Regions from separate parts of the Bradyrhizobium sp. WSM2254 genome, predicted to be linked through region 3. Evidence: predicted binding sites of a transcription regulator. Region 3 holds the regulator's gene; each other region holds the start of a gene.

The links. The regulator LexA, encoded in region 3, represses DNA repair genes until DNA is damaged. The targets are predictions, from matches to a motif close to TGTTCNNNNTGTGTTCNG.
Region 1: the regulator LexA is predicted to act here: its motif matches at 5,371-5,388, upstream of A3M7_RS0109850 (YifB family Mg chelatase-like AAA ATPase).
Region 2: the regulator LexA is predicted to act here: its motif matches at 4,821-4,838, upstream of A3M7_RS0122975 (ribonuclease T2).

Annotation. Positions count from the first base shown of each region.
Region 1 is NZ_AXAB01000013.1:61,899-71,989, forward strand. Features, by position in the region: gene cpaB (Flp pilus assembly protein CpaB) at 1-482, shown strand, start outside; gene A3M7_RS0109820 (type II and III secretion system protein family protein) at 493-2,010, shown strand; gene A3M7_RS43945 (CpaD family pilus assembly protein) at 2,067-2,801, shown strand; gene A3M7_RS0109835 (AAA family ATPase) at 2,798-4,087, shown strand; gene A3M7_RS0109840 (tetratricopeptide repeat protein) at 4,123-4,896, opposite strand; gene A3M7_RS0109845 (PilZ domain-containing protein) at 4,975-5,220, opposite strand; gene A3M7_RS0109850 (YifB family Mg chelatase-like AAA ATPase) at 5,446-6,984, shown strand; gene A3M7_RS0109855 (hypothetical protein) at 7,082-7,549, shown strand; gene A3M7_RS0109860 (ATP-binding protein) at 7,763-9,988, shown strand.
Region 2 is NZ_AXAB01000031.1:33,787-43,877, forward strand. Features, by position in the region: gene A3M7_RS0122940 (branched-chain amino acid aminotransferase) at 1-13, opposite strand, end outside; gene A3M7_RS0122945 (MarR family winged helix-turn-helix transcriptional regulator) at 351-893, shown strand; gene A3M7_RS0122950 (response regulator) at 890-1,621, shown strand; gene A3M7_RS0122955 (ATP-binding protein) at 1,640-3,028, shown strand; gene A3M7_RS0122960 (DUF3617 family protein) at 3,249-3,779, opposite strand; gene A3M7_RS0122965 (hypothetical protein) at 3,824-4,117, opposite strand; gene A3M7_RS0122970 (hypothetical protein) at 4,300-4,764, shown strand; gene A3M7_RS0122975 (ribonuclease T2) at 4,885-5,589, shown strand; gene A3M7_RS0122980 (23S rRNA (adenine(2030)-N(6))-methyltransferase RlmJ) at 5,713-6,573, shown strand; gene A3M7_RS0122985 (cold-shock protein) at 6,824-7,039, shown strand; gene A3M7_RS0122990 (outer membrane protein) at 7,127-7,750, opposite strand; gene uvrC (excinuclease ABC subunit UvrC) at 8,003-10,063, shown strand.
Region 3 is NZ_AXAB01000029.1:73,579-83,669, reverse strand. Features, by position in the region: gene A3M7_RS0121975 (S41 family peptidase) at 1-746, opposite strand, end outside; gene A3M7_RS0121970 (alpha-hydroxy acid oxidase) at 1,055-2,188, shown strand; gene A3M7_RS0121965 (HAD family phosphatase) at 2,203-2,829, shown strand; gene A3M7_RS0121960 (hypothetical protein) at 2,997-3,203, shown strand; gene glp (gephyrin-like molybdotransferase Glp) at 3,428-4,639, shown strand; gene lexA (transcriptional repressor LexA) at 4,815-5,516, shown strand; gene A3M7_RS49770 (hypothetical protein) at 5,695-5,898, shown strand; gene A3M7_RS49765 (hypothetical protein) at 6,092-6,526, shown strand; gene A3M7_RS0121935 (GAF domain-containing protein) at 6,747-7,688, shown strand; gene A3M7_RS0121930 (ComEC/Rec2 family competence protein) at 7,698-9,977, opposite strand; gene A3M7_RS0121925 (DUF2171 domain-containing protein) at 10,073-10,091, opposite strand, start outside.

The sequences.
Region 1 (10,091 bases), on a different contig from region 3:
TGAGGGCCGAGGGCTCCGGCTTCATGGCCGCGATTCTGCCGTCGGGCATGCGCGCCGTTTCCACCGAGATTTCAGCCGAGACCGGCGCCGGCGGCTTCATCCTGCCGAACGACCGCGTCGACATCGTCCTGACCCGCCGCCTGAAGAGTCCCGACGCCAGCAGCACGACCGCGGGCAACGACCTCATCCTGTCCGAGGTCATCCTGAGCAACGTCCGCGTGCTCGCGATCGACCAGGCGCCGAAGGAAAAGGACGGCCAGAACGCCGTGCTCGGCAAGACCGTCACACTCGAGCTCAAGCCGGACCAGGTCGCAACGCTCGCCGCCGCGCGCCAGGGCGGCACGCTCCAGCTTGCGCTGCGGAGCATCGTCGATGCCAACGCAGCCGAGCTCACGGCCGAGGATTTGGCGATCAAGCGTTCCGGCGGAGTCAACGTGATCCGCTACGGCGTGCAGGTGCGACAACTGACGTCACAGAAGTGATGGGGACATGATGAACTACGGGGATGATCGGGCGGGCTTGCGCATTCGGGGGAATCGCGCACGCACGTTCTGGACGGGGGCGATGTTGATGCTGGGGCTGCTCGCAGCTCCCGACTTCGTCGGCGCCGCCGAAACGCCGGTCGGCGACCAGGCGCCGATGCAGGCGCCGGATCTCGGCGTGGCGTCGGTCGGGACGATCGCGCCGGCGAAGACGCGCTTCCTGTCGCTCGGCGTCGGCAAGTCGGTCGTCATCGACCTGCCCCGCGAGGTCAAGGATGTGCTGGTGGCCGATCCCAAGATCGCCAACGCGGTGATCCGCTCGGCCCAGCGCGCCTATATCATCGGCGGCCAGGTCGGCCAGACCAACGTCGTGTTCTTCACCGCCGACGGCCAGCAGGTCGCCGCCTACGACATCGCGGTGAAGCGCGACCTCAACGGCATGCGTGCCGCGCTGCGCCAGTCGCTGCCGGGCGTGCAGATCGAAGGCGTCGGCGACAGCGTGATGCTGACCGGCTCGGTGTCGAGCCCAGTCGAGGCGCAGCAGGCCGGCGACGTCGCCGCCAAGCTGGTCGGCGGCTCCGACAAGGTGGTCAACAACATCGTGGTGCGCGGCCGCGACCAGGTGATGCTCAAGGTCGTCGTCGGCGAAGTGCGCCGCGACATCGTCAAGCAATTGGGCGTCGATCTCAGCGCCAGCCTGAATGCCGGCACCGCGGTCGTGAACTTCAACAATTCCAACCCGTTCTCGGTCTCTGGCGGCCCGCTCGTAACCAGCAACGGGCTCGGCCTTACCGGACTGGCAAAAGGCGTGGCCACCGTCAACGCCACGATGCGCGCGATGGAAAGCGCCGGCGTGATGCGGACGCTGGCCGAGCCGAGCTTGACGGCAATCTCCGGCGAGTCCGCCACTTTCATCGCCGGCGGCGAATTCCCGATCCCTGCGGGCTATTCCTGCGATCCGGTCACCCACGTCTGTACCACCCAGATCACCTACAAGAAGTTCGGCATCTCCCTGAACTTCACGCCGGTCGTGTTGAGCGAGGGACGTATCAGCCTGCGCGTGATGACCGAAGTCTCGGAGCTGTCGAATCAGAACGCCATCTCCGTGACGCAGGCGGTGTCCGCGGGCCAGACCAGCTCGATCACCATCCCCTCGATCCAGACCCGCCGCGCCGAGACCACGCTCGAGATTCCCTCGGGCGGCTCGATGGCGATGGCCGGCCTGATCCAGCAGCAGACCAAGCAGGCGATCAACGGCCTGCCCGGCGTCGACCAGGTGCCGATCATCGGCGCGCTGTTCCGCAGCCAGGACTTCGTCAACAACGAGACCGAGCTGATGGTGATCGTGACGCCCTATGTGGTGCGCGCGGTCGCCCAGAAGGAATTGTCGCGGCCCGACGACGGCTTTGCGCCGGCCTCGGACGCGCAGACGGCGCTGCTCGGCCGCATGAACCGCCTCTATGGCATCGCGCGCCGCGTCGATCCGATCGACGGCGCCCGCGGCGATTTCGGCTTCATCATCGACTGAGACCGACGGACGGCTTGGGGAACGGGGCAAGGATCGGGGCAAGAGGGGATCAAGCGATGACGAAGACCATGACCGATCGACGTCGCGGCTTAAGCGTCGCGCTGGCGCTGACGGGGCTCTCCGTCATGCTGGGTGCGTGCAACACCACGGGCGAGATCGTCACCCAGACGGTGCCGACCGATTATCGCCAGCGCCATCCGATCGCTGTGCAGGAAGCCAAGAAGTCGATCGTGATTTTCGTCGGCAAGGCGAGAGGCGGCCTCTCGGCCGAACAGCAGTCCGACGTCGCGGGCATCGCCCGGGACTGGGTGCGCGAAGGCACCGGGTCCGTCGTCGTCGATGTGCCGATCGACGCCGCGAATTCGCGTGCCGCCGCGGCGACCTATCGGGAAATCCGTTCCGTGCTCGCGTCCAGCGGCGTGCCGTCGCGTGCCATCGTCCAGCATCCCTATCGGCCCGAGGATCCCGGACTGCTGCCGACCATCCGCCTGAGCTACTCCCGCATCGCCGCGGTCGCCGGCCCCTGCGGGCTGTGGCCCGAAGACGTCGGTCCGTCCATCCTCGACCCCGGCTACAACGAGAACCGGCCGTACTTCAACCTAGGCTGCGCCAGCCAGCGCAATCTCGCGGCGATGATCGACAATCCCGCCGACCTCGAGCAGCCGCGTGCCGAAACGCCGGTCTACACCGCACGTCGCGACATCGCCTTCGAACGCTATCGCAAGGGCACGCCGGTCGCGACTCCCAACCCCGAGGCCGACAAGGCCAAGCTCAGCGATACAGGCAGATGACGAGCGTCAACGACGAAGAAGCGGACCATCCGCGGCACCCCGAGGAGCATATTGCGCCGGTTCCTCGCATTTCCGTGCAAGCCTTTTGCGAGACCGACCAGACGCTCGCCGCAGTGACGGCGGCCGGGCAGGATCGCAGGCTTGCCAAGGCGCATGTCACCGCCAAGGAAGGCGGCCTCGCCGCGGCGATCGAAGTCTATGAATCGATGCCGACGCCGAACGTGATCGTGATCGAATCCGACGGCACGCGCGACATCCTGGAGGGCCTGGACGATCTCGCCGGCGTCTGCGATCCCGGCACCCGCGTGGTCGTGATCGGCAACCCCAACGACACGGCGCCCTATCGCGAGCTGGTGCGTCGCGGCGTCAACGACTATGTGGTGGGACCGGTCGAAACGCTCGACGTGGTCCGTTCGATCTGCAGCCTGTTCTCGGCGTCCGAAGCCATCATCACCGGCCGCGTCATCGCGGTGGTCGGCGCCAAGGGCGGCGTCGGCGCGTCCACCGTCGCGCACAATGTGGCCTGGACCATCGCCCGCGACCTCGCGCTCGATTCCGTCGTGATCGACCTCGACCTCGCCTTCGGCACCGCGAGTCTCGACTACAACCAGGACCCGGTGCAGGGCATCGCCAACGCGGTGCTGTCGCAGGACCGGCCCGACACGGCGCTGATGGAGCGCCTGCTCGCCAAATGCACCGAGCGCCTCAGCCTTCTGGCCGCGCCTGCCACCCTCGACCGGGTCTACGATTTCGGCGCGGAGGCCTTCGACGCGGTGTTCGACACGCTGCGCATGACCACGCCCTGCATCGTGCTCGACGTCCCCCATCAATGGTCGGGTTGGACGCGGCGCGCGCTGATCAACGCCGACGACATCGTGATCGTGGCCGAGCCCGATCTCGCCAACTTGCGCAACACCAAGAACATGCTGACCGTGCTGAAGGCGGCGCGGCCGAACGACCGGCCGCCGCTGTACTGCATCAACCAGGTCGGCATGCACAAGCGCGCGGAGATCGACGTCAAGTCGTTCGTCAAGACCATGGAGAGCCAGCCGATCGCGGTGATCCCGTTCGATTCGAAACTGTTCTCCACCGCGGCCAACAACGGCCAGATGATCGCGGAGGTCTCCAAGAGCCACCGCACCACCGAGCTGTTCCAGAACATGGCGAACCGCCTCGCCGGGCGCGGCGAGGTGAAGAAGCCGAAGCGCTCGCTGCTCGCACCGCTCCTGAAGAAGCTGAAGGGCCGATCAAGCCGCAATTCCGCGCCGCATCGCAAGGCTTCGTAAGGAGCTGAACTCGCAAAGGCCGGCAAGTGGGCGGACTATTTGTCCGCCCTTTGCTGTTTCTTGGCCAGCACCTGGCGCAGTGCCGCGACCTTGGCCGCGGCCTGGTCCGGCGGCAAATCTGCCTTCACGAGGATTTCAGCCTCGGCCTCGCGGCCCTGCAATCCCAGCACGAGCGCGAGATTGGCGCGGACCCGCGCATCGTTCTGATTGCGCTGATAAGCGCGTCCGAGCACCTGTTCGGCCTTCGACAGATTGTTTTGCAGCATATAGGACAGGCCGAGATTGGACAGCACGGTCGGCTCGTCGGGCACGATCTTCAGCGCCGCGGCGTAATATTGCTGCGCCTCTTCGTTGCGGCCGAGCTGGTCGAGCGCCGCGCCCTGCGCCGACAGGATGCGCCAGTCCGGATCCTCGGGCGAATGCGAGCGGCCCAGCACGTCGAAAGCCTGCTGGAAATTGCCGTTGTCGGCGAGCGCGCGGCCGTAGCCGGCGAGCAGCGCCTTGTTGCTGGGATGGCCGAGCACGGCCTGCTCCAGCACCGCGACCGCCTGCGCGCGCTGGCCGCTCGCGCGCAGCGCCTTGCCATACTCGAGCGCGAGGTTGGGATCACCGGGCTTGGCGCGATAGCGCTCGCGCAGGACATCCATGTCCGACTTCGGATCGGCCTTGCCGGCTGTTTCCGACTTGCCGCCAAGCGCGCCGGTCACGTCCTCGACGCCGACGGTCTGGCAACCGCCGAGGGCAAGCACCAGAAGCGCGGGCAGCAGGAATTTCGCCGGGGCAGAGGCACGGGACAAACGCTTGGGCATACTCTGATCACTCGGCGACTGATCAGAGATGCTTACCGATTAACGCTAAATTCCCGTTAAGGAAGTCAGCCCCGCAGCCTAATCGGTGAACTCGGCACCGAATTCGCAGCCGATGCGCCAACGCAGCCGGCACTGGCGGGAATAGTCGGGTGCGAAGATGATGGTGAATTGCGGCGGCACTTCCAGGAATTCCGCCACCACTTTCACGCCCCCGTCCGAAATATCCGTGATTGTGCAATCCCGCGGCAGCGAGCCCGCGCCAAAGTGAATCTTGGCGAGTCGGCTGCACACCCGACGTTCGCTTCTCCGGCGATTTGCAAGCATTTTGATTGTTCACTTGTTAGATCACGGCCCATCCCGCAGCCCTAGGAGTAGCGGACATTCGTTGGAATGTGCTGAGGACAGCCGCTCGCATTCGAGGCGTAGTGTCCGCGCCTTGTTTACGATTGGTTAGGGCTTGGGCGCCGCCGGATATGTTCCCGTATTGTTCTTGCGGAGGGTGGCCGGCTCTGCTACCCTCGATTGTGCAAGTGGGCAGGCTGGTTCGGCATGGTTCAACGGGTTTCTACCGTCGCCTTTGAGGGGATCGAGGCCCGCGCGGTCGACGTGCAGGTGCAGGTCGCGCCGGGCCTGCCGGCCTTTGCCATCGTTGGCCTGCCGGACAAGGCGGTGTCGGAGGCGCGGGAGCGGGTCCGCTCGGCGCTGATTGCATCAGGCCTGGCGCTGCCGGCGCGGCGGATCATCGTCAATCTGGCCCCCGCCGACCTCCCGAAGGAAGGCAGCCATTACGACCTGCCGATCGCACTCGGGCTGATGGCGGCGATCGGCGCGATTCCGCCGGATGCGCTGACTGGCTTCACCGTGCTCGGCGAGCTCGGCCTCGACGGCTCGATCGCGCCGGTGGCCGGCGTTCTTCCCGCCGCGATTGGCGCCAATGTGCGCGAGGAAGGCCTGATCTGTCCGGCCGCCTGCGGCTCGGAAGCGGCCTGGGCGAGCCCGGACATCCAGATCATCGCCGCACAATCGCTGATCCAGATCGCCAACCACTTCAAGGGCACGCAGGTGCTGTCGCGTCCCTCGCCCAGGGTGCACGAGGCCGCCGCCTCGCCGCTCGACCTGCGCGACATCAAGGGCCAGGAAAGCGCCAAGCGGGCGCTGGAGATCGCGGCCGCCGGCGGACATCACCTCTTGATGATCGGCGCGCCCGGTGCCGGCAAGTCGATGCTGGCGGCGCGCCTGCCCTCGATCCTGCCGCCGCTGTCGCCGGGCGAGCTGCTCGAGGTCTCGATGATCGCCTCCGTTGCCGGCGAGATCGAAGGCGGTGCGCTGACTGCGCGGCGCCCGTTCCGCTCGCCGCATCATTCCGCCAGCATGGCCGCGCTCACCGGCGGCGGCATGCGTGCCAAGCCCGGCGAGATCTCGCTGGCGCACCAGGGCGTGCTGTTCCTCGACGAATTGCCCGAGTTCGATCCGCGCGTGCTGGATTCGCTGCGCCAGCCGCTGGAGAACGGCGAGGTCTCGGTGTCCCGCGCCAATCATCGCGTCACCTACCCTGCCCGCTTCATGCTGGTCGCGGCGATGAATCCCTGCCGCTGCGGCAACGCGTTCGAACCCGGCTATGCCTGCAAGCGCGGTCGCATCGATCGCTGCACCGGCGACTACCAGGCGCGCATCTCAGGGCCCTTGATGGACCGCATCGACCTGCGCATCGAGGTTCCGGCGGTGACCGCAGCCGACCTGATCCTGCCGCCGCCGGCGGAGGGATCAGCCGAGGTCGCCGCGCGCGTGGCGGCGGCGCGAGACATCCAGCTTGCGCGTTACGCGGCGATCGGCCTGCCGCGGGTCCGCATCAATGCCGAGGCGCCGGCCTCGGTGCTCGAAGAGATCGCCAAGCCGGATGTGCAAGGCGCCAAGCTGCTGCGCGACGCCGCCGAGACCATGCGGCTGTCGGCGCGCGGCTATCACCGGGTGCTGCGGGTGGCGCGCACGCTCGCCGACCTCGACAACGCAGACAAGATCGGCCGGCTGCATCTCGCCGAAGCGCTGTCCTACCGCGCACTCGCAGAGGATGTGCGCCAAATGGCGTGATCATTCCGCGCATCAACCCGGCGGTAACGAGTTTCCTTTACGCTCTGCAAACCATAAGGCCCACAAGTTCCCGTACGGGCCTGGCGAGTAGAGTGTCATGTTGCGTTTCAAGATCCTGGCCTCGGTCGTTCCCCTGCTGGCGGCTGCGGTGTTCGCCCGCAGCGAGATCGGATCGGTCTCGCATCCCTGCATCGCCCTGGGCGACACCTCTGTCGAGCTGACATCGCTGTTCTGGACCGCCGGCGTCCATGTCGCCTTCACCGACGATCCGACGCGGGCCACGGTCAGGGTTCAGATCACCGACGATGCGGACGGTGCGGACTTCGCGGTGGTCGACGACGGTCTCGGCTCCGAGCCGGATTCCTGCCAGGCCAATCCGCAGACCCGGCTCATCACGATTGCCGCACAGCCGGTCGACGGCGGGCCGGTGATCTATCTCTCCACCGACGGGCCGGCCGATTACCGCATCTATGTGCGCTCGAAGTCGTTCTCGCAGCGCGAGGCGGCGGCGCTGATCGTCGGCGCCCACGGCGGTCACCGCCCGTTCCAGGCCGCCTCGCTCTGAAGCGCGATGATCATCGCGCTTCAGGTTGGTGTTGGAGCATGATCTTTCCGGAAAACCGCTGCACACTTTTCCGGATCATGCTCTGAGCCGTTAACACCTCGTCAACCCTGTTTGGAGGCGGCGCCAAAGCCTCAAGCTGTTCGCAAGGTCGGCGGGACATCGTCGCACGTGGCAAGCACGGGGTTTTTAAGACAAGAGTCGGGATCGGTGGCGATGGGTCGGACGTTCCGGATCAAGGTGCGCATGCGCCGCTTCAGGCGGCAGCATCCGAGAATCGCCTTCGCGATCCGCTCCTTCATGATCTTCTCGGCGACGTTCGGCGGCGCCTATGGCTTCGTCTCCGGCAGCCGCGCCGAGAATTCCGGCTACGATCCCAACGCCTTTGCGATCGGCGCGAGCTTCCTGTTCGCGCTCGCCTGCCTTGGCCTGGCGACGATGAGCATGCGGCTGCGCTTCGTCAACAAGCGGCTGCGCAAGCTCGCCGCTCACAACGAGGCGCTGATCGACCGCAATTGGGAGCTGAAGGAAGCCGAGGAACGCGCCCGCAGCCTGTTCGAACAGCAGGGCGACCTGATCGTGCTGCGCGACACAAACGGCCGCATCACCTTCGCCAACGACGCCTATTGCGCGCTCGCAGGGCAGGCGCGCGGCGCACTGGTCGGCACACGCTTTGATTTCGACGTGCTGGAGCAGGGCGACAATGCCCGCGAAAGCAATGGCACGCGCGTTCACGATCAGAAGATCGCAACCCCGCTCGGCGCGCGCTGGATCGCCTGGCGCGAGGGTTATGTCCGCCTCGATGCCGGCCAGCCCGCCGAGTTGCAGAGTGTGGGACGCGACGTCACCGACCGCACCGAGACCGAGCGCGCATTGTCCGACGCCCGCGACCAGGCCGATGCCGCCAACCGCGCCAAGTCGCGCTTCCTCGCGATGGCCTCGCACGAGATCCGCACTCCGCTCAACGGCATCATCGGCATGGGCGGCCTCTTGCTCGACACCACGCTGACGCCGGAGCAGGCGACCTACGCGAAAGCCGTGAAAACCTCGGGCGAAGCGCTGATGGCGCTGATCGAGGAGATGCTCGATTATTCCAAGATCGAGGCCGGCAAGCTCGACCTCGAGCAACGCCCCTTCGCGCTCTCGAGCCTGATCGAGGAGATCACCGAGCTGCTCGCGCCGCGCGCGCAGGCGAAGACACTCGAGATCGCCGCCTATGTCGACGAGCGCCTGCCGCTCGAGGTGGTCGGCGACGCCGCGCGGCTGCGCCAGGTGCTGCTCAATCTCGCCGGCAACGCCATCAAGTTCACCGCGAGCGGCGGCGTGGCCCTGATCGTCGAGCCCGGCATCTGGCCGAACGAGATCAGCTTCCTCGTCCGCGACACCGGCATCGGCATCGCAGCCGAAGCGCAGCAACGCATCTTCCGCGAGTTCGAGCAGGCCGACGAGCGCGTCGCCCGCACCTATGGCGGCACCGGGCTCGGCCTTGCCATCAGCGAACGCATCGTCAAGCGCATGGGCGGCCGGATCACACTGACGAGCGAACCGGGCAGGGGCTCGACCTTCGAGGTCGCGGTGCCGCTCGCGCCATCGCAAGGAGGCGCGGGGCAGACCGCGTTCCCGAGTCCCAACCTCACGGGCAAGTCGATCCTGCTGATTGCCGAGGGCATCGAGGCTTCGCTGATCGCACGGCGACTGGAACGCTGGGGTGGCCAGACATGCCTCGTGACTGACGCCACTGTCGCGGAAGCGCTGCTGCCGGAGCGCTCCTGGCAGGCAGTGCTGGTCGATCGCGCGATCGGCCCTGCAATTGCCGACCGGCTGGGCGACGTGGCCCGCGCCCATGCGCCGCAACGGCTGGTGCTGCTGACGTCGAGCTCGCGCCATGAAAAGCTGTCGGCGGCCTTCACCGGCTTTCTGGTGAAGCCGCTGCGGGCGGCCTCGCTCGCCGCACGCCTCGCGCTGCCCCCGGAGGTCGCATCGCCCGAGCTTGCGCCGGAGCCCCCGGTCGAATCCACGAGCGCGGCACCGGCAAAGGGACTGTCGGTCCTCGTCGCCGAGGACAACGAGATCAACGCGCTGTTGATGCGTTCGCTGCTGACCAAGCTCGGCCACCGCGTCGTCATCGCCGTCCATGGCGAGGCCGCGCTGGAATCCTGGCTCGCTGCCAGCTCGGCCGGCACGCCCTATGATCTCGTGCTGATGGACATCCAGATGCCGCAACTCGACGGCATCGAAGCGACAAAACGCATCCGCGCCCACGAGGCCGCCACCGGCGGCCAGCACACCCCGATCCTCGCACTCACCGCCAACACGCTGGTGGAGGATCGCTACGCGTGCTTCGAGGCCGGCATGAACGGGTTTTTGATCAAGCCGCTCGACCGCGAGAAGCTGGACGAAGCGCTGGCGGGACTTGCGGCGTCACGGCATCTGGCGGTGTAGAAGGGTCTCGCCGCCGTCATTGCGAGCGCAGCGAAGCAATCCAGAATCTTTCCGCAGAGACAGCCTGGATTGCTTCGCTACGCTCGCAATGACGGGTGTGGGG
Region 2 (10,091 bases), on a different contig from region 3:
ATTTCATGCTCATGTCCTTGCCTCCCGCTGCCGGTAGCGGCGCTGTTCGGGCGCCCGCCTGCCCGTTCCGGGCCCGGCTGGCTTGATTAGATTGTTGGCCGAACCACCGCCAGCCTTGTTACGGCCGGTTTCCGTGACCAGCATGTCGCCGAGGACATGCTTTTGCGGAAGGCGGAAGTCCAGTATGTTTTGCCGAAATGCCGCTCGACAATCGCACGGTAGATCTGATCCGGCCGTTGCCGCCTGTCCGGCTCTCTCCGGCCGCTCTTAGAAATGCCACCCGACGCGAAACGATCTAAAATTTCGTGCGGGCTGATCGTTTTGTAACATTGAACCCAAGATACGTCAATATGCCTGACATAAATTTCGCGACTCCCTCTCAAGACGCTGCCGAGCTCCGGCCGGCCGCAGGCGAAGGAGGCAATTTGCGCTGGGATATCATCGAGCTACTGTTCTTCGCCTATCGCGACTTCGTCGGCGATCCCGACCAGGAGCTGGAGGCATTCGGCTTCGGCCGGGCCCATCACCGCGTCATGCACTTCGTCTACCGCTATCCCGGGCTGAAGGTCGCCGATCTGCTCGACGTCCTGCGCATCACAAAACAGTCGCTCGGCCGGGTGCTCAAGCAGCTCCTGGACGAGGGCTACATCGTGCAGAAGACCGGCGACAATGACCGCCGCCAGCGTCTGCTCTACGCCACGCCGAAGGGCGAGGCGCTGGTGCAGAAGCTCGCCGGGCTCCAGACCACGCGGATCACCAAGGCGCTCGCCGAGATGGCGCCGCAGGATGCGGAGACGGTCAAGCGCTTCCTGCGCGCGATGATCGACCGCGACGATCCGGACAAGGTGCTGGAGACGATCTTCGCATCCGTCAACCAAGACGCAAAGGAGTGACCGTGCCGCTCGCTGCCACGCTCGCCCGTCCGCCGGTGCAACCGGCCGATGACGCCCCGCATCTTCTACTGGTCGACGACGACCGCCGCATCCGCGATCTGCTGTCGCGCTTCCTCGCCAGCGAAGGCTATCGCGTCTCGACCGCGGCCAGCGCCAGCGATGCGCGTTCGAAGCTCATGGGCCTGCATTTCGACCTCTTGATCCTCGACGTCATGATGCCCGGCGAGACCGGCTTCGACCTCGCCCGCTTCATCCGGACCTCCTCCTCGGTGCCGATCGTGATGCTGACGGCGCGCCATGAGGCCGAAGCCCGCATCGAGGGGCTCCAGATCGGCGCCGACGACTACGTGGCAAAACCGTTCGAGCCGCGCGAGCTTGCGCTGCGCATCAACAACATCCTCAAGCGCGCCGCCCCGCCGCCGCAGGCCGCGGTGGTGGAGAAGATCGCGTTCGGCCCCTACGTCTACCATCTCGATCGCGGCGAATTGCGCCAGGGCGAGGAGGTCATTCACCTCACCGACCGCGAGCGCGAGATGCTTCGCATTCTCTCGGAGACCCCGGGCGAGACCGTGCCGCGCAGCGCACTGACCGGCAATGGCAGCGTCAACGAGCGCGCCGTCGACGTGCAGATCAACCGCCTCAGGCGCAAGATCGAGACCGATCCCGCCAATCCGCTGTTCCTCCAGGCGGTGCGCGGCATCGGCTACCGGCTGGTGGCATCGCCATAAAGCAGTGAAGCGCGACCGATGAGCACGATCGATACCGGCCTGACCCTGCTGAAGAGCGCTGCCGGCCGCGTCTCCGCCGCCAATGGCTGGATGGGCAATGCGTTCAAGGGCTGGATGCCGACCGGCCTCTATGCCCGCGCGCTGCTGATCATGATCGTGCCGATGGTGATCCTGCAATCCGTCGTCGCCTTCGTGTTCATGGAGCGGCACTGGAACACGGTGACGCGCCGCCTGTCGGCCGCGGTGGTGCAGGACATCGCCGCGCTGATCGACGTCTACAAGGGCTATCCGCAGGACAAGGATCGCGACCAGATCCGTCGCATCGCCCAACAGCGTTTGGGCCTCGTCGTCGATTTCCTGCCCGCCGGCGACATGCCGCCGCCGGGACCAAAGCCGTTCTTCTCGCTGCTCGACCAGACGCTGTCGGTGCAGCTCGGTCGCCAGATCGGGCGCTCGTTCTGGATCGACACGGTCGGCCGCTCCAACCTCGTCGAGATCCGCATCCAGCTCGACGACGCCGTGATGCGCGTGTTCGCGCAGCGCAGCGCGGCCTACGCCTCGAACTCGGAGATCTTCCTGTTCTGGATGGTCGGCACGTCCTCGATCCTGCTGATCGTCGCGGTGCTGTTCCTGCGCAACCAGATCAAACCGATCCTGCGTCTTGCCGATGCAGCCGAGAGCTTCGGCAAGGGCCGCGAGGCGCCGAACTTCCGGCCGCGCGGCGCGCGCGAGGTGCGGCGCGCGGCGGTCGCCTTCCTCGAGATGAAGTCGCGCATCGAGCGCACGATGGAGCAGCGCACCGCGATGCTCGCCGGCGTCAGCCACGATCTGCGCACCATCCTGACCCGCTTCAAGCTCGAGCTGGCGCTGATCGGCGACAACCCGGAGCTCGAGGGCATGCGCAAGGACGTCGACGAGATGTCGATGATGCTGGAGGACTACCTCGCCTTTGCCCGCGGCGATTCCGGCGAGCAGTCGCAGCCGACCGACATGGCGCAGGCGCTCGAGGAGCTGCGCAGCGATGCCGAACGCCACGGCCACGCTGCGACCGTCGCATTCAACGGACTGCCCGTGGTGACGGTGAAGCCGGCCTCGTTCAAGCGCTGCCTCGCCAACCTCGTCACCAATGCAGCGCGCTACGGCAAGAGCATCGCCATCACCGGCCAGCGCGATCACCGTTATCTGACCGTCACGGTCGACGACGACGGCCCGGGCATTCCCGCGCATCTGCGCGAAGAGGTGTTCAAACCGTTCCTGCGGCTGGACAACGCCCGCAACCAGGACGAGGGCGGCACGGGCCTCGGCCTTGCCATCGCCCGCGACATCGCCCGCTCCCACGGCGGCGACATCACGCTCGGCGACAGCCCGATGGGCGGACTACGGGCGAGTGTGCGGATACCGGTGTAGCCGCGATCTTCCTTCTCCCCTTGCGGGAGAAGGTGGCGTAGGCGGCCTTCGGCCGCCGTTCTTAAGAACGCCGAAGCGAAGCTTCGGCTATGGCGCCGGATGAGGGGTTGCCTCAACGAATTCAGAAGTAAGAGCGTCACACGCGGTGAGATACCCCTCACCCGTCTCGCGCCTTCGCGGCGAGCCACCCTCTCCGGCAAGCGGAGAGGGGAAGACAACCCTACTTCGGCAGCAGGTTCTTCAGCTTGTCGACGTCGCGCACGTTCATCTTGAAGCCGCCGGGCATGACGATGTCGCCGGGCTTCTGATCGGGCTTGCAGGCGCCCAGCCATTTCGCTTCGAGCGTCATGCTGGTGTCGCGTCCCGCCGTGCCGGCAGCGCCGCCTTGCGCGTGTGACGAGGTCTTCACCGTATAGGCCGAGTTGAAGTCGCCGGTGATCTCGGCATGCGAGGTGGTGCTGATGCCGGCGACGCTGCACTCGGAATCGCTGACATAACCGGTCGTAGTCTTCTTGATGTCCTGCTTGGCGCAGATCTGCTTGGCCATCGGGGAGACGTTGTTGTTCATCTCCTTGTCGACGGTCTCGTCGGTGCAGTGCTGCATGGTCATTTCCGGCATCGCAGAGCCGCTCCTGACCATCTTCAATTCCCACAGGCCGGCCTTGCGCACCGGCAGATCGTCGGCAGAGGCGCTGCCGGCCGACAACACGAAGCAAGCGGCCGAGCCGAGCAAAGCAAGTTTGCGCGTCATGTGGGAAGCTCCCGGCTGAGAGATCGCTGCGTTACGAAAACGCCTCAGTACAGCGTGCGGATCGGCTGGTTGGCGGCGCCATAGGGCACCCAGCGGCAGGAGAACGAGATGTAGCCGCCCTCATAGGCCTGCACGCCGAGGAATTTGACGACCTTGCCGTAGCGCGCGCAGTGATCGACCGCGACCTGCCGCGCATCGACCTGGGTGGCCATCGAATAGGCGATGATGCCGCCGGTGTCGTTGCCCTTGAACGGAGGCACCGGAAAGATGTCGGCGCGCGCCGGCTGGCTCGCCATCATACCCAGGGCAAGAAGGCCCGCGGCCGCAATGATTCGCATTCCCGTTACTCCAATTGGTTGGCGCCAGTTTACGGTGCCGGGACGGAAGTGAAAAGAACTGAAGCCCTGTCGGATGCGACGTTATGATCAACTCCTGGCCAAGTGTTGCCGCGCTGCACTTGACCTCACCCGCCCTTCGCGGCACCGTCCGACCTTCGCAGATCATTCTGTCTGGATTGCCCATGCGCGCCTCGCCCCCCCTGAAATCGCTCCGCTTTGCCGCCGTGCTCGGCCTCATGTTCGGGGCGCTGTCGCTCGGTGAGGCCAGGGCGGCCAATCCGCTGGAGCTGAACTTCTGGCTGAGCGGACCGCGCTATGACGGCGGCGTCGCCGATTGCGACAAGGCGCTGCCGACGATCGCCACCCAGTTCTGGGAGAAGGAAAGCTCCTTCTGGAACTCCTCGTTGAAGATCACCGGCTTCTCCGCCGTGCGCGAGACCGCGTTCCGGCCCTGGCAGTCCGACAACATTCCGCGCCGCTATTGCACCGGCGAGGCCATGCTCAACGACGGCAAGGTGCGCAAGGTGCATTTCTCGATCATCGAGGATGGCGGCTTCGCCGGTTACGGCAATGGTGTCGAATGGTGCGTGGTCGGGCTCGACCGCAACTGGGCCTACAATCCGGCCTGCCGCGCCGCCAGGCAGTAATTCGACAAGCCCTGATTCGGACCGAGCCAGCGGCTTGGCGGGGGCCGCCCGAATTTTGTTCTTGAAATGTTCTTATCGCCTGCTAGGCTCGATTGCACAGTCTAGTTGAGGGGCGTCGCCATGTTTCATTCCAGATTGCATTCGTTCTCCCGCCTGATGATCTCGCTGGTCCTTGCCCTCCCGCTTGCCGCCGGGCTGGTCGCGCTGACGGGCGCCGCGCAAGCCCAGGACAGGCGGCAGAACGCGCCCGGCGAATTCGATTTCTATGTGCTGTCGCTGTCGTGGTCGCCCTCCTTCTGCGAGGAGGCGGCCGAGCGCGGCGGCCGCTCCCAGATCCAGTGCAGCGGCCGGCCCTATGCTTTCGTGGTGCACGGGCTGTGGCCGCAATACGAGAACGGCTTTCCGGAATATTGCCAGCGGCCGGCGCCACGGCTGAACCGCAGCATCGTCTCCTCGATGCTCGACCTGATGCCCGCGCCGGGCCTGATCTTCAACGAATGGGACAAGCACGGCACCTGCTCGGGGCTCGCCGATCGCAGCTATTTCGAGACGATCCGGAAAGCGCGCGCCGCGATCAAGATTCCGGCCGAGTATCTCGACCTGTCGCAGGCCAAGACCGTGGCGCCGGCGGAGGTCGAGGAGGCCTTCATCAAGGCCAATCCGGGCCTCAGCAGCGCCGCCGTCTCGGTGACCTGCAACCGGACGCGGCTTTCCGAGGTCCGCATCTGCCTCAGCAAGGACCTGCAATTCCGCGCCTGCGAGGAGATCGACCGCCGCGCCTGCCGCCGCGACCAGGTGACCATGCCGCCGATCAGGGGTGGGTAGCTAAATCAGCTCCGTCATTCCGGGGCACGCGACTTGTCCGCCGAAGCTCGAAGAGCGAAGGCGGAAGCGTGACCCCGGAATGACGGGAGTTACTTTCATCGCGCGATGTCGTAACTCTCCGCCATGAACTACCGTCACGCCTTCCATGCCGGCAACTTCGCCGATGTCATCAAGCACATCGTGCTCGCGCGCATCCTCACTTACTTGCAGGACAAGCCGGGGGCGTTCCGCGTCATCGACACCCATGCCGGCGCCGGCCTGTACGATCTCGAAAGCGACGAGGCGCGGCGCGGCGGCGAATGGCTGACCGGCATCGCGCGGCTGATGCAGGCGCGCCTGTCGAACGAGACCGCCGCACTGACCAAGCCCTATCTCGACATCGTCCGCGCCTTCAATCCGAAGGGCGAGCTCAAGGCCTATCCGGGTTCGCCGCTGATCGCGCGCGGCCTGCTGAGGCCGCAGGACCGCCTCGTCGCCTGCGAGCTCGAGCCAAAGGCGCGCAAGGCGCTGATCGACGTGTTGCGCCGCGACGAGCAGGCCCGCGTGGTCGATCTCGACGGCTGGGTGGCGCTGCCGGCCTTCGTGCCGCCGAAGGAACGGCGCGGGCTGGTGCTGATCGATCCGCCGTTCGAGGCAAAGAACGAGTTCGAACGGCTGGGCGAAGCCTTCTCGGAGGCTTTCGCAAAATGGCCAACCGGTATCTATGTAATCTGGTATCCGGCCAAGAGCCGGCGCGCCACCGACACGCTGGCGCAACTCGTGGCGCGGCTCGCAGCCGCAGCAAAGCCGCCGGGCAAATGCCTGCGCCTCGAATTCAGCGCCGCGCCGCAACTGGACGGCGCAGCCCTCACCTCCACCGGACTGCTGATCGTCAATCCCCCTTACACGCTGCACGGCGAGCTCAAGACGATCCTGCCCGAGCTCGAAATGCCGCTCGGCCAGGGCGGCGCTGCCAGATTCCGATTAGAGGTGCCGAGGCCGTAACACTCCGGCATTCTTGGGAAAAATATGCAGGAGCCGTAGTCAATCTGCAAAGAACCGTATTATGCTATTTCCGTGACTGGCTTTGCGTTCCGCTTCCGCGAATGGTTGCGGCGGAGTGAAGGCCTAAGAAAGATCCGGCCGGACCAAAAGGTCCGCCCAAGGATGGCCAGCTCCCGGGCTCCGTACGGCCCGGTCATGTCGTGACGTGAGTCTGCGTCGCGACGGAGGAGCAATGAGGGGGAGTTTCCCGATGGCCATGACGGGAACGGTCAAGTTCTTCAACGGCGAGCGCGGCTACGGCTTTATCAAGCCGGATGACGGCGGTCGCGATGTCTTCGTTCACATCACTGCTGTGGAGCGAGCGGGACTGAAGGACCTTGCCGAAGGACAGCGTATTACTTTCGAAGTCGAACCGGACAAGAAGGGGAAGGGACCGAAGGCGGTCAATTTGGTCATCCTTTCCTAGCGGGCCTGACTCAAAAAACCTTGCGCAAAAAAAGTCCCGGCCGCGAGCGGCCGGGAGGTTATTGTCCGGTATTTTCTTATTTGGCTATCAGAAGTGATAGTTCACGCCTGCGCGCACAACGCTGGCGCTATAGCCGTTTGACACGCCTGTGATTGCGAACTGACTCGTCGACAGATCGATGTAGAGATATTCGAGCTTGGCGGTCCAGTTGGGCGCGAAGCCCACTTCCGCACCGGCACCGATGGTCCAGCCGGCGCTCGTATGCGACTCGGTCCAGCCGAAGGTCTGCGCACGCAGCTCGCCGAAGGCGAGGCCGGCGGTGCCGTAGAGCAGCACGTTGCTGAAGGTATAGCCGGCACGGCCGCGCAGAGTGCCGAACCACGGATTGGAGAACTTCCACGGCGCGAAGGTGTCATCAGCGCCGGCGGCCTGGATATCGCCCTCGACGCCGAACACCCATGGACCGTTCTGGAAATTATAGCCGGCCTGCACACCGCCAACGAAGCCGGAGGGCTTTACGGGTGAGTTACTCACCGACCCCCACTCATAGCCGAGATTGGCACCGAGATACGGACCGGCCCAGCTATAGGCATTGAGCGGCTGATTGACGGTATAGGGCGCACGCTGCCCGTAATTGAGATCGGCGGCCTCTGCCGAAGCTGTCCAGCCGGCGGCAACCAACACGGCCGCGCCCACAACGAGCCTCTTCATCACACACTCCAACGCAACTGCCGTAAACCAGTGCGATGCCCGCGCCGCCGCGCCGCGCCACGTCGCATGGTTACGGAACCAAGACCTTTTCGCGTAAGATTTATCGAGAGTTTTAAGTTAAAGCGCTGTTAAGACCCGTTACCGCGCGCTTAACAGACTTAAGGAAGCGTTACCGGGAACCGCGCCCGCCATTCTGTGCGTGCAGCATGGCCGGAACTTCAAATCGGCATCCCCAGCGCCTAAATTCGCCCCATGGTTCACGATTCCACCGACAATCCGGACGACGCCCGCGCACCCAAATCCAGGCGCGGCATGGCACCGGACGCCCCGTCCCAGGAGACGGCACCGCCGGACCTCGATCCCGCCACCACGGGCAGCGACGACGAGGACGATGCGCTTCTGCCCGATATCTTGGAAGAGAGCGGCGCGGTCGGCGAAGAGCCGCTGGCGAGCGGCCATGAGGCAATCGAGCGCGCGGTCCGGCTCGCGCCGACCTCGCCCGGCGTCTATCGCATGCTCAATGCGAATGCCGACGTGCTCTATGTCGGCAAGGCCAAGAACGTCAAAAAACGCCTCTCCAACTACGCGCGCCAGAGTGCGCCGCAACCGGCGCGCATCCTGCGCATGATCGCCGCCACCGTGACCGTGGAGATCGTCTCGACCAACACCGAGACCGAAGCGCTGCTGCTGGAAGCCAACCTCATCAAGCAGCTGCGGCCGCGCTTCAACGTCCAGCTGCGCGACGACAAGTCGTTTCCCTATATCCTGATCACCGGCGACCATTGGGCGCCGCAGATCCTGAAACATCGGGGCGCACAAACCCGGCCCGGACGCTATTTCGGCCCGTTCGCTTCCGCCGGCGCCGTCAACCGCACCATCACGGCGCTGCAGCGCGCGTTCCTGATCCGCTCTTGCACCGATTCCTTTTTCGAGAGCCGCACCCGGCCCTGCCTGCTCTACCAGATCCGCCGCTGCGCCGGTCCCTGCACCCGCGAGATCGATTTCCCCGGCTACACGACCCTGGTGCGTGAGGCGACCGACTTCCTCTCCGGCAAGAGCCATGCGGTGAAGCAGGAGCTTGCCGGCGAGATGGAGAAGGCGGCCAATGAGCTCGAATTCGAGAGCGCGGCACTCTACCGCGACCGCCTTGCCGCACTGTCGGCGATCCAGTCGCAGCAAGGCATCAATCCGCGCACGGTGGAAGAGGCCGACGTGTTCGCCATCCACCAGGAGGGCGGCTTCTCCTGCGTCGAGGTGTTCTTCTTCCGCACCGGCCAGAACTGGGGCAACCGCGCCTATTTCCCGCGGGCGGAGAAGACCTTTACGCCCGAAGAAGTGCTCGGCTCCTTCCTCGCCCAGTTCTACGACGACAAGCCGCCGCCGAAGAACATCCTGCTCTCGCATGAGATCGAGGAGAGCGAGCTGCTTGCCAACGCGCTCTCGATCAAGGCCGGGCACAAGATCGAGGTCACCGCGCCGAAGCGTGGCGAGAAGAAGGAACTCGTCGCCCATGCGCTGACCAATGCGCGCGAGGCGCTGGGCCGGAAGCTCGCGGACACCGCGACGCAGGGCCGCCTGCTCGACGCCATGGCGACGACGCTGAGCCTGCCGCATGCCCCCAAGCGCATCGAGGTCTACGACAACAGCCACATCCAGGGCACCAACGCGGTCGGCGCCATGATCGTCGCCGGCCCGGACGGCTTCGTGAAGAACCAGTACCGCAAGTTCAACATCAAGTCGGAAGGGCTCACGCCCGGCGACGACTACGGCATGATGCGCGAGGTGCTGGAGCGCCGCTTCAAGCGTCTCATCAACCCGCCGGAGGAGGGCGCCAAGGTCAAGGACGACGATTTTCCGCAATGGCCCGACCTCGTGATCATCGACGGCGGCCGCGGCCAGCTCAATGCCGTCCGGGAGATCTTTGCGAATCTCGGCCTGACCCAGGTGTCGCTGATGTCGGTCGCCAAGGGGCCGGACCGGGATGCCGGCCGCGAGACCCTGTTCATGCCGGAACGCGAGGCGATCAAGCTCGAGCCGCGCGACCCCGTGCTCTATTTCATCCAGCGCCTGCGCGACGAGGCCCACCGCTTCGTCATCGGCTCGCATCGCAAGCTGCGCAAGAAGGACATCCGCGAGGCCGGTTTGCAGGAGATTCCGGGCATCGGCCCGTCACGCAAACGTGCCTTGCTGCATCATTTCGGAACCCTGAAGGAGATCGAACGGGCCTCGATCGCCGATCTCGGCAAGGTTCCGGGGGTGAGCGCCGAAAGCGCCCGCAGGATTTTCGAGTATTTCCATCCCCAGCCGGGGTGAACTAAAGGGGGCCGTGGTCATATGGTCG
Region 3 (10,091 bases):
AGCAAGCCGCCCGGATTGTTGCGCAGGTCCATCACATAGCCCGCGAGCTTCTCCTGGGGGATCTCCCTGGAGATCGCCGCGATCGCCTTCTTCAGGCCGTCGGTGGTCTGCTCGTTGAACGAGGTGACGCGGATATAGCCGATGTCGCCGTTCTCGACGTGGAAGCGGACGGGCCGCACATGGATGATCTCGCGAGTGATCGCAATGTCGAGCGGCGCGTCGGCGCCCTTGCGCACGATGGTGAGCTTGGTCTTGGTGTCGACCGGGCCCTTCATCTTGTTGACGGCCTGCTCGAGCGTCATGCCCTGCACGGCATCGCCATCGATCTTGCTGATGAGGTCGCCGGACATGATGCCGGCCTTGGACGCCGGCGTGTCGTCGATCGGCGAGACAACCTTGACCAGGCCCTCCTCCATCGTGACCTCGATGCCGAGCCCACCGAACTCGCCGGAGGTGGTCTCCTGCATCTCGGTCCAGGCCTTGTCGTTCATGTAGCGCGAATGCGGATCGAGCGAGGTCACCATGCCGGTGATCGCGCCTTCGATCAGCTTGGCATTGTCGGGCTTCTCGACATAGCTCGCCTTCACGCGCTCGAAGACTTCGCCGAACAGGTTGAGCTGGGAATAGGCATCATCCGCACTCGCTGCCGCCCGTGCCGCCCACACGCCGCCGTGCGGACTGGCTACCAGAAGGGTCAAACACGCTCCCGTGAGCGCGCCCAGGGGGAACAGCAGGGATTTCCGCATGGATAGGCTGGCCTTTTTGCTTTAGCGGTTCTCTTGGGGCTTGGGAGGCGCCATGCAAATGGCGATCCAGCTCGCTTCTCACAATACCATTCTGGTTTCTTCAAGGCCGGGCGGCCAACGCCGGCGGGTACACCGTAAAAATCCCTTCGCCCGGACCTAAACTTTTGGCAACGTTCCGAAACCGCTTCGCGCAATGCGGCAACCGGTCGACCGACCCACGCCTCGCAGCTATGCGATTTTAGGATGGTTTTGGAGAGCCGGACGGGCTAGGCGATGAAACAAGGCTTCAAATTCTCGGGAGGATAATAATGAACGAAGCACCCCGCATCCGGCCGGAAAGGAACGTCGAACTCGGCGCCAGCAGCGAGCCGTTCCAGAATCTGCACGAATTCATCCGGAAGGCGCGCGCCAACCTCAACCAGAATGCCTGGGACTATATCGTCGGCGCCGCCGAGACCGAGACCACGATGCGCCGCAACCGGATGGCGCTGGACGAGATCGCCTTCCGCCCGCGCGTGCTGCGCGACGTGCGCAAGGTCGATGGCTCCGTCGAGCAATTCGGCCGCAGGATGCGCCTGCCGGTGGTGCTCGCGCCGGTCGGCGCGCTCGAGATCTTCGACCCGGATGGCGCCGCGAGCGTCGCCCGTGCCGCCGGCACCTTCGGTGCGGCACACATGCTGAGCTCGGTGTCCGAGCCCGGCCTGGAGAAGACCGCCGAGGCCGCTCCCGATGCGCTGCGCCTGTTCCAGCTCTATGTGCGCGGCGATGACGCCTACGTCGCCGATGTCGTCAGCCGGGCCGAGAAGCACAGCTACGCCGCCTTCTGCCTGACCGTCGATACCGCCCATTACAGCCGTCGCGAACGTGACATCGCCAAGCGCTACGTTCGCGAGAGTCGCCTGCGCGCCACCGGCGGCGAATTCCAGAAGGGCCTGGAGTGGCGGACCGTGAAGATGATCAAGGACAAGTTCAAGATTCCGCTGATCCTCAAGGGTATCGCCACCGCCGAGGACGCGCTGATCGCGATCGATCACGGCGTCGAATGGATCTACGTCTCCAACCATGGCGGCCGCCAGCTCGATCACGGCCGCGGCGCCATGCATGTGCTGCCTGAGATCGTCGAGGCCGTGAAGGGCCGCGCCAAGATCATGGTCGACGGCGGCTTCGGCCGTGGCACCGACATCGTCAAGGCGATCGCGGCGGGCGCCGACCTCGTCGGCATCGGCCGGTTGCAATGCTGGGCGCTGGCGGCGGCCGGCGAAGCCGGCGTGACGCGGATGCTGGAGCTTCTGGAGGACGAGGTGCTGCGCTGCCTCGGCCTGTTGGGCGCCACCTCGTTCGCCGAGGTCGACAAGTCCTGCCTGCATCAGGCAACCGCAACGAATGCGCCGAGCGTGTTCAGCGCGTTCCCGCTGTTCGACCACGAACCTTACCGATACTGATCTGAAAGGATGCAATGACCTCGCTCTCTCCCGGCAGCGCGGATGCGCTTTTGTTCGATCTCGGGCGTGTCGTGCTCGACATCGATTTCTCCAAGGCGATCGCCTGCTGGGCGGGACATGCCGGCTGCAAGCCGGAGGCGATCGTTGCCCGCTATGTGCGCGACAGCGAGGCCTATCGGCTGCACGAGGTCGGCAAGATCAGCGACGAGGACTATTTTGCCTCGCTGCGCGCCTCGCTCGGGATCGGCATTTCGGATGCGCAATTCCTCGAGGGCTGGAACGCGATCTTCGCGGGCGAGATGCCTGATATCGCGGAGTTGTTGCCGCGCGCGGCGAAGCGCATGCCGCTCTACGCCTTCTCCAACACCAACCGGCCGCATGTCGACCATTTCTCGAAGGAATATGCGGGCCTGCTCGGCCATTTCCGCGAGCTTTATCTGTCGTCCAGCATCGGCCTGCGCAAGCCGGACGCGGCGGCATTCGACCATGTCGTGGCGGCCATCGGCGTGCCCGCCAGGCGCATCGTGTTCTTCGACGACCTCGCCGAAAACGTCGAGGGCGCGCGGGCGCGCGGATTGACCGCGGTGCATGTGACCTCGCCCCGCGATGTCGGCGATGCGCTCAAAGCGCTGGGAATCTGATCGAGATACAGCGGCCTGCGGGTGAAACCGGGGAGTTCCCCGGAACCGATTTGGCCAGAGATCAGGAACCAAATCGCTTTGTACATTTTTATACAGAGTTCCGGGAACGGAATGCCCGCTTCCGGACTCTTGAGTCCGTTGGGACTTCTACGGACGGACGCATCATCGTGTTGGGCAAGACCTACCTCACCAAGCAGGCCTCTCTCCTGCTCGAATTCGCCAGAACGACGTCGGATTCTGACCTTTCCGCCAAGCTGATCAGCAAGGCCGCCGACCTGAAATCCCGGGCCGATCCGCTGCCCGACAAGGATCAAGGCCCCAAAGCTCCCGACGTGGCGCCGGACGCCCGTCCGGACCAGCAGACCGGTCGTTGACCGATGCTGGCCGTGGCTCTCGTCATTGTCGTCCTTGCCATGGCCACGCTCGTTCCCGTCTTGCTCGTCCTTCAAATCATGCCGCGGCGAAGCTGACGGTCCCTCAAGACTGAGCGGATGAAGCAGGATAAATCCTGATCCGGTCCCATTTTGCTTCATCGCCCGCGCTCGGCTAGAACTCTTGCCGCCTATTCGTCCAGACTTTCCGAGCAGGAGTTTTCGCCGTGGCCTTGATGCCGGTTTCTGACGCGCTCGTCGCGGTGCTGGCCGGCGTGAAGCCGTTGCCTGAAGAAATGATTCCACTCGACGAGGCCTATTACCGCGTACTGGCGCGCGACGTCGCGGCGCGGCGTACGCAGCCGCCGGAGGCGATGTCGGCGATGGACGGTTACGCCGTGCGCGCGGCCGATGCGGCCAAGGTCGACGCACAGCTCACCGTGATCGGCGAGGTCGCGGCGGGCCGGCCGTTTGCCGGATCGGTCGGCGTCGGCGAAGCGATGCGAATCTTCACCGGCGGCGTCGTTCCGGCCGGCGCGGACGCGGTCGTGATCCAGGAGGACACGGTCGCCGACGGCAGGCGCATCACGATCAAGCAAGCCGCCGTCACGGGGCGGCACATCCGCCCCGCCGGCGTCGACTTCCGCGAGGGCGACGTGCTCCTGCGCATGGGAACCCGGCTCACCGAGCGCGACCTCGCACTCGCCGCCGGGATGAATCACCCGCACCTCCCCGTCCGCCGCCGTCCGAAGGTCGCGATCCTCGCCACCGGCGACGAGCTGGTGATGCCGGGCACCAGCCCGGGCCCCGGCCAGATCGTCTATTCCAACGGCTACGCCCTGCACGCGCTCGCCCGCCAGGAGGGCGCAGATACCGTCGATCTCGGTGTTGCCGCCGATACGCTGGAGGCCACCACCGCCGGCATCCGCCGTGCCCGCGAGAGCGGCGCCGATATCCTGATTACGACCGGCGGCGCCTCGGTCGGCGACCACGATCTGGTCCAGCAGGCGCTGAGGGACGAAGGCATCGCGATGGCGTTCTGGAAGATCGCGATGCGGCCGGGCAAGCCGATGATGCACGGCCGGTTAGGAGCGATGGGTGTGATCGGCCTGCCCGGCAATCCCGTGTCGTCCTATGTGTGCGCCTTCCTGTTCATGGTGCCGTTGATTCGCGCGCTGTCGGGCCGCGCGGTGATTCATCATCGTCGCGAGCGCGCCGTGCTCGGCCGCGAGGTCGGTGCCAATGACCAGCGCGAAGATTATCTGCGCGCACGCCTGGAGCGGCGCGACGACGGCACGCTTGTCGCCCTTCCCGTCAATCATCAGGATTCCTCGCTGCTTGCGAATCTCGCTGCGGCACAGGCACTTCTCGTGCGCGCGCCGTTCGCGCCCAAGGCCGAGGCCGGCACGCCTTGCGAGGTGCTGCGACTGCCCGCCTGAACCCGCAAGTCGTGCGCGTTCCGCGAACTTTGTCGCGTTCACGGTAAATTAAGCAGTTGCGGAACACATATCGAACATATAGTGTCCGTTCATGATTTGTTTCGAGCATCTAGCGGCTCGCCGCTGAATTCACCGTCTCGGAATCGAACGACATCAACCGGGGGATTTGGTCGAGATGTTAACGCGCAAACAATACGAGCTTCTGCGATTCATCAGCGAGCGTTTGAAGGAAAGCGGCGTGCCGCCCTCCTTCGACGAGATGAAGGACGCGCTCGACCTGCGCTCGAAGTCAGGCATCCATCGCCTGATCACCGCACTGGAGGAGCGAGGCTTCATCCGGCGTCTGCCCAACCGGGCCCGCGCGATCGAGGTAATCAAGCTGCCCGAGCTCCAGGCCGCCGCCGGCAACCGGCGTGGCTTCACGCCGAGCGTCATCGAGGGCAATCTCGGCAAGGTGCGAGCGAGCTCCAGCGCCTCCGTGGACGAGGGCGAACGCCCCGTCGCGGTGCCGGTGATGGGCCGCATCGCGGCCGGCACACCGATCGAGGCGCTGCAGACCCGTAGCCACACCATCAGCGTACCGCCGGACATGCTCGGGTCGGGCGAACACTACGCGCTCGAAGTGCGCGGCGACTCGATGGTCGAAGCCGGCATCCTCGACGGCGACATGGCGCTGATCCAGCGCAACGAGAGCGCCGACACGGGCGACATCGTGGTGGCGCTGATCGACGACGAGGAAGCGACGCTGAAGCGCTTCCGCCGCCGCGGTGCCTCGATCGCGCTCGAGCCCGCCAATGCGGCCTATGAGGTCCGCATCCTGCCGCCCAACCGGGTGAAGATTCAGGGCAAGCTGATCGGCCTGTACCGCAAGTACTGAGCGCGCTCCGCCGCTTGGCGCCCCGCGCGTTGACGATTGGAGCGGACGATTGTCCGCTCCGGCTGGATAGTCTTTCTGGTTTTGCACAGATTATCCGGCCCCTCTCCCGCGGTACATCCTCGGGCACGCCGCACGAAGCCCTGATCGCTTCGCGGCGCTGGAGATCGAGGAGACCGTCATGCGCAAGATCGTTTTGAGCGCCGTCACGATCACGCTGATCGCAGCATCAGCGGCGCATACCTTCGCCGCACAGTCACACCATGTCCGCAAGGCAGCGCAGACGACGACGAGCGAGCAATTGCGCAATGCCCGCAACGCCGTCGCGCAGCCGCCGCAACCCGCCTGGCAATATTTGGGCTGGTCGGCACCTGCTGGTCGCTGACGGGGACGCACGCCAAATGCACAGGAGCGGACTTTGTTCCTCGTGCATTTGAAAAAGATATTGTGATGGCAGCCTGCGGATCTAAGTCGCAGATTTGCCTACAACCGAGAAGACGCTAACATGCTTCCACTCTGATAGGGGCTAGTGCCTCCGAAGGAGGCGCGGGTCGCTATCCCTGAATGAGGAGCACCCGATGTGTGACTACAGTCTGCATGCCGTCGCGACGCGTCCCGCAGAAGTCGGCGAGACGATCGTCACGACCACTTTCCGAGGCACCTCGACGCGCGGCTTCGCCTCTGAAGCCGACATGTCCGTCGCGGTCTGCCTGCTGCCGGGGACGGAGCTCGCCTTCGCCGACAACGTCCGCTACGACAATCGCTGGATCTGGACGCGCACCATCAACTCCCGCGTCGGCAAGTTCGGCAAGATCGATCCGCACATTCCCGATCGCCATCACGACGCGATCGAATTCCCCGACGGCAAATACGTACTGGTGACGCAGCTCGTCGAAGGCCAGCGCGCGACCGTGCTGCAGTTGCCGGTGACCCAGCCCGGCGGCGAGCGCGAGCACAAGCCGCAGGTCATCGCCGATGGTCGGCCGACCATCACCCGCCTGCCGATCGGCTGAGGCAGCTCCCCCGGCTCACGGGTCGGGGCCAGGATCGAAATCGCCATCGCCGGCCGTGGCCGGCGACGTGGTGCGGTTTGCGTCCTGAGAATCCAATCCGCCGAGATCCCCCGCGCCTCCCCGTCGCACGAAGTTTGCGCGGCTCTGCCTGAATTTTGAACGTCCGCTCCGCGGCTAGATCGCCGATGCTGTCATTGGCTTGAGGCGGCGGACACGGTCGATGAAAACCTTCATTCGCGTCGTTGAACTCTGGGTGCCGGACCGGACGCGCATGCGGCTGGAATTCGGCGGCGGCCTCTATGGCGAAGGGCTGTCCGCGTTCAAGGCCGTGAGCGAGAACTTGCGCTTCGGATACGACGAGGGCCTTCCCGGCAAGGCCTGGGCCAGCGGCCATCCCGTGATCCTCACCAAATTCGCCAACTCCTATTTCAAGCGGACCGATCAGGCGCTCGCGGCCGGCCTCACCTGCGGCGTGGCGGTGCCGGTGTTTTCAGGCGAATTCTTGCAGGCCGTCATGGTGCTGTTCTGCGGCGACGACGAGGCGCATGTCGGCGCGATCGAGCTCTGGCACAATGATCCCGATATCTCCCACGAGATGGGGCTCGTCGACGGCTACTATGGCACCGCCGACATGTTCGAATTCAACTCCCGCCACACCAGGTTTCCCCGCGGCTTCGGCCTGCCCGGACGCACCTGGAAAGCGGGCCTGCCGCTGATCATCAAGGACCTGCACAACGCCAGGAGTTTTCTGCGCTGGGAAGACGCCGCCGAAGTCGGCATCAATCTCGGCGTCGGCGTGCCCTATCGGACCGGCATCGACCAGACCTGGGTGCTGACTTTCCTCTCCGCGCAGGCGACGCCCATTGCGCGGCGCTTCGAGATCTGGGTGCCGAACGAGGCCCGTTCGGCACTGGTCTTTCGCGCCGCCGATTGCAGCGCGCAGACCGACCTTGCCGCGCTCTACGCGGACAAATCCATCGCCAGGGGCGACGGCAGCATCGGCGGAGCCTGGGCCACCGGCATGCCCGCACTCAACGACGATCTCGCGCATGACGGCTCAGCCGCGGCCGCGGAGGCTCGCGCGTCTGGGCTGAGCCAGATGGTGGCCCTGCCGGTGATCGGAGCCGCCGGGCTCGACGCCGTGCTGGCCTGGTACCTGTAGCCTGTCCGATCAATCCTCAGCCTGCATGTCCGCCTCGGACGGCGTCGCGTCCCGGTTACGGGGAGCCGGCGCCTGCGGCGCGAGGCTCGCGCCGAAATCGCCCTCGCCGGCGGTCGCCGGCGACCACGGACGGTCGGTGCCTCTCGCCTTCACCGCCTGAACCGCAAAGCCGTCGCCGCGCCGTGTCAGCGCGAGCGCGCCTTGCGCGGCGAGACGCTGCCGGTCGACCACCATCGCCGCACAATCCGGTGGCGCCGGCCGCGCCGTCACCACCAGCGCGGCGCGGCTGCAATCGTCCGCCAGCGCGTCGATGCGCATGGCCAGGGCGACCAGGCGCCCGTCGGCGAGCGGCGTCACGCAGCCGGCCTCGTCGCACGACACGCCGGCGGCGAGCGAGTTGCTGCCGGCATCGCGCGGATCGGCGTCAGCAGCCAACCACTCCTTCAGCAGAAAGCCGTCCTTGCCGGCCCGGATCATCTGCAGGCGCCCGTCCCTGCCCCGCACCGCGACGCTCTGGCCGTCTCCGGCAATCAGGATATCCGGCTGCCGCCCCGACAGTCCCCAGAGGATCGCCACCAGCAGCACCAGCGCGCCGGACCAGCGCAAGGGCGTGCGCAGCAAGCCCATCACGATGATCCCCAGGCTGGCCGCGATCAGCGGCGTGATGCCGAAAGCCGGGATGCGGCCGACGGCGCCCGGCAGCGCGGCCACCCAGCGCGAGACCGCGACCATCCAGTCGATGCCGGTCCCCATCAGCCACCAGAACACGCCGTCGAGCCCGAACGGCGCCGCGAGCAATCCGAGCAGTCCCGCAGGCATCACCAGCGCAGAGACCACCGGCATCGCGCCGAGATTGGCCAGCACGCCGTAGGGCGTGACGCGATGGAAATGGAAGGCGGCATAGGGCGTGGTCGCAAGCCCCGCGATCAGCGAGGCCAGAAACAGCATCGCGATCTCGCGGCCGCCCCACATCGCGATGCGCGCGGTCGCCGAATGATCTGGCGACGCGAACAGGTTCGGCATGCCGATCTGCACCAGCGCAACGAGCCCCAGCGTTGCCGCAAACGACATCTGGAAGCTCGGATGCACCAGCGCTTCCGGCGCGACCGCGAGCACGATCAGCGCCGCCACCGCCAGGGTGCGGAACGTGATGGCGCGGCGGTCGACCATGACGGCGATCAGCACCACGGCGGTCATGAAGAACGAGCGTTGCGTTGCGACCTCCGCGCCCGAGAGCAGCAGATAGAACGCGGCGGCAACCAGCGCCGCGGCCGCGGACCATTTCTTGATGGGGAAACCGACCGCCAGTCCCGGGATCAGAGCAAGCAGCGCGCGGACCGCGAAGAACACGACGCCGGCGACCACCGCCATGTGATAACCGGAGATCGAGAGCACATGGCCGAGCCCTGAAATGAACATGGCGTCGTTGACGGGCGTGGTGATCGCGTCGCGCCGCCCCGTCAGCAGCGCCGTCGCGATCGCGCGATTGTCACCTTCGAGTGTTGCCCGGATGCGCGCGTCGATCCCATCGCGCAGGCCCTGCATGAAGGCGGCATAGCGCAGCCGCAATCCACCGGCATCGGGCGGCACCGCTGCCGTGATCGCCCCCATCACGAAGCCCGAGGCGCTGATGCCCTGGAAAAACATGTCGCGGGAGAAATCGTAGCTGCCGGGGCGCACCGGCGAGATCGGCGGCATCAGCCGCGCCTTGAGCTGCACGAAGCTGCCGACCTCCGGCGCAGTCCCCTTGCGCACCGAGAGGCGCACGCGCTCCAGCCTGACGTCGCTCCGCTGCGCCTCCATCGCCGTGACGCGCAGCACGAAGCGGTCGGTGCGCTCGCGGATGTCGCGCGTCTCGACGAAGCCCGACAGCGATGCCGAATAGAGCGGCTTTGCGAGAACGGTGTGGTCAATGCGCGCCGTCTTCCAGGTCGCCAAGGCAAAGCCGGCTGCGACCGCCGCGATCAGGATCGCAGGCGCGAACAGCCGGCTCCGCCGCAACAGAACCGCACCCAGCATCAACGCGATGGCCGTCGCAGCAACGACCCACAGCACCGGCTCATGATCAGCGGCAAAGTAGAGCGCGATGCCGCTGCCGAAGGCCACAGGCACCCACGGTAACAGCCGCCCGGCACCGGCCTCGGCGCGCATCCATTCGCGCAGTATCTCGACGAGCGCGGGCCAGGCGCCAAAGCCCGCCGGCACAAAGCCGCCGGCCGGAGCAGTCCGGCCGACGGGCCAGGTCCCCGCAATACCTTGGGACCGTATTGGCCGGCCCGGCTCCGCCATTCCCTGCACCTTACGATACGCGACGGAGGCCGAGGCTACTGGAACGTGCAGGCGGACGAATAGCGGTACGGATCAGGAACGAGCCACGGCGGGCGCTACTTTTCCTCTTCCATC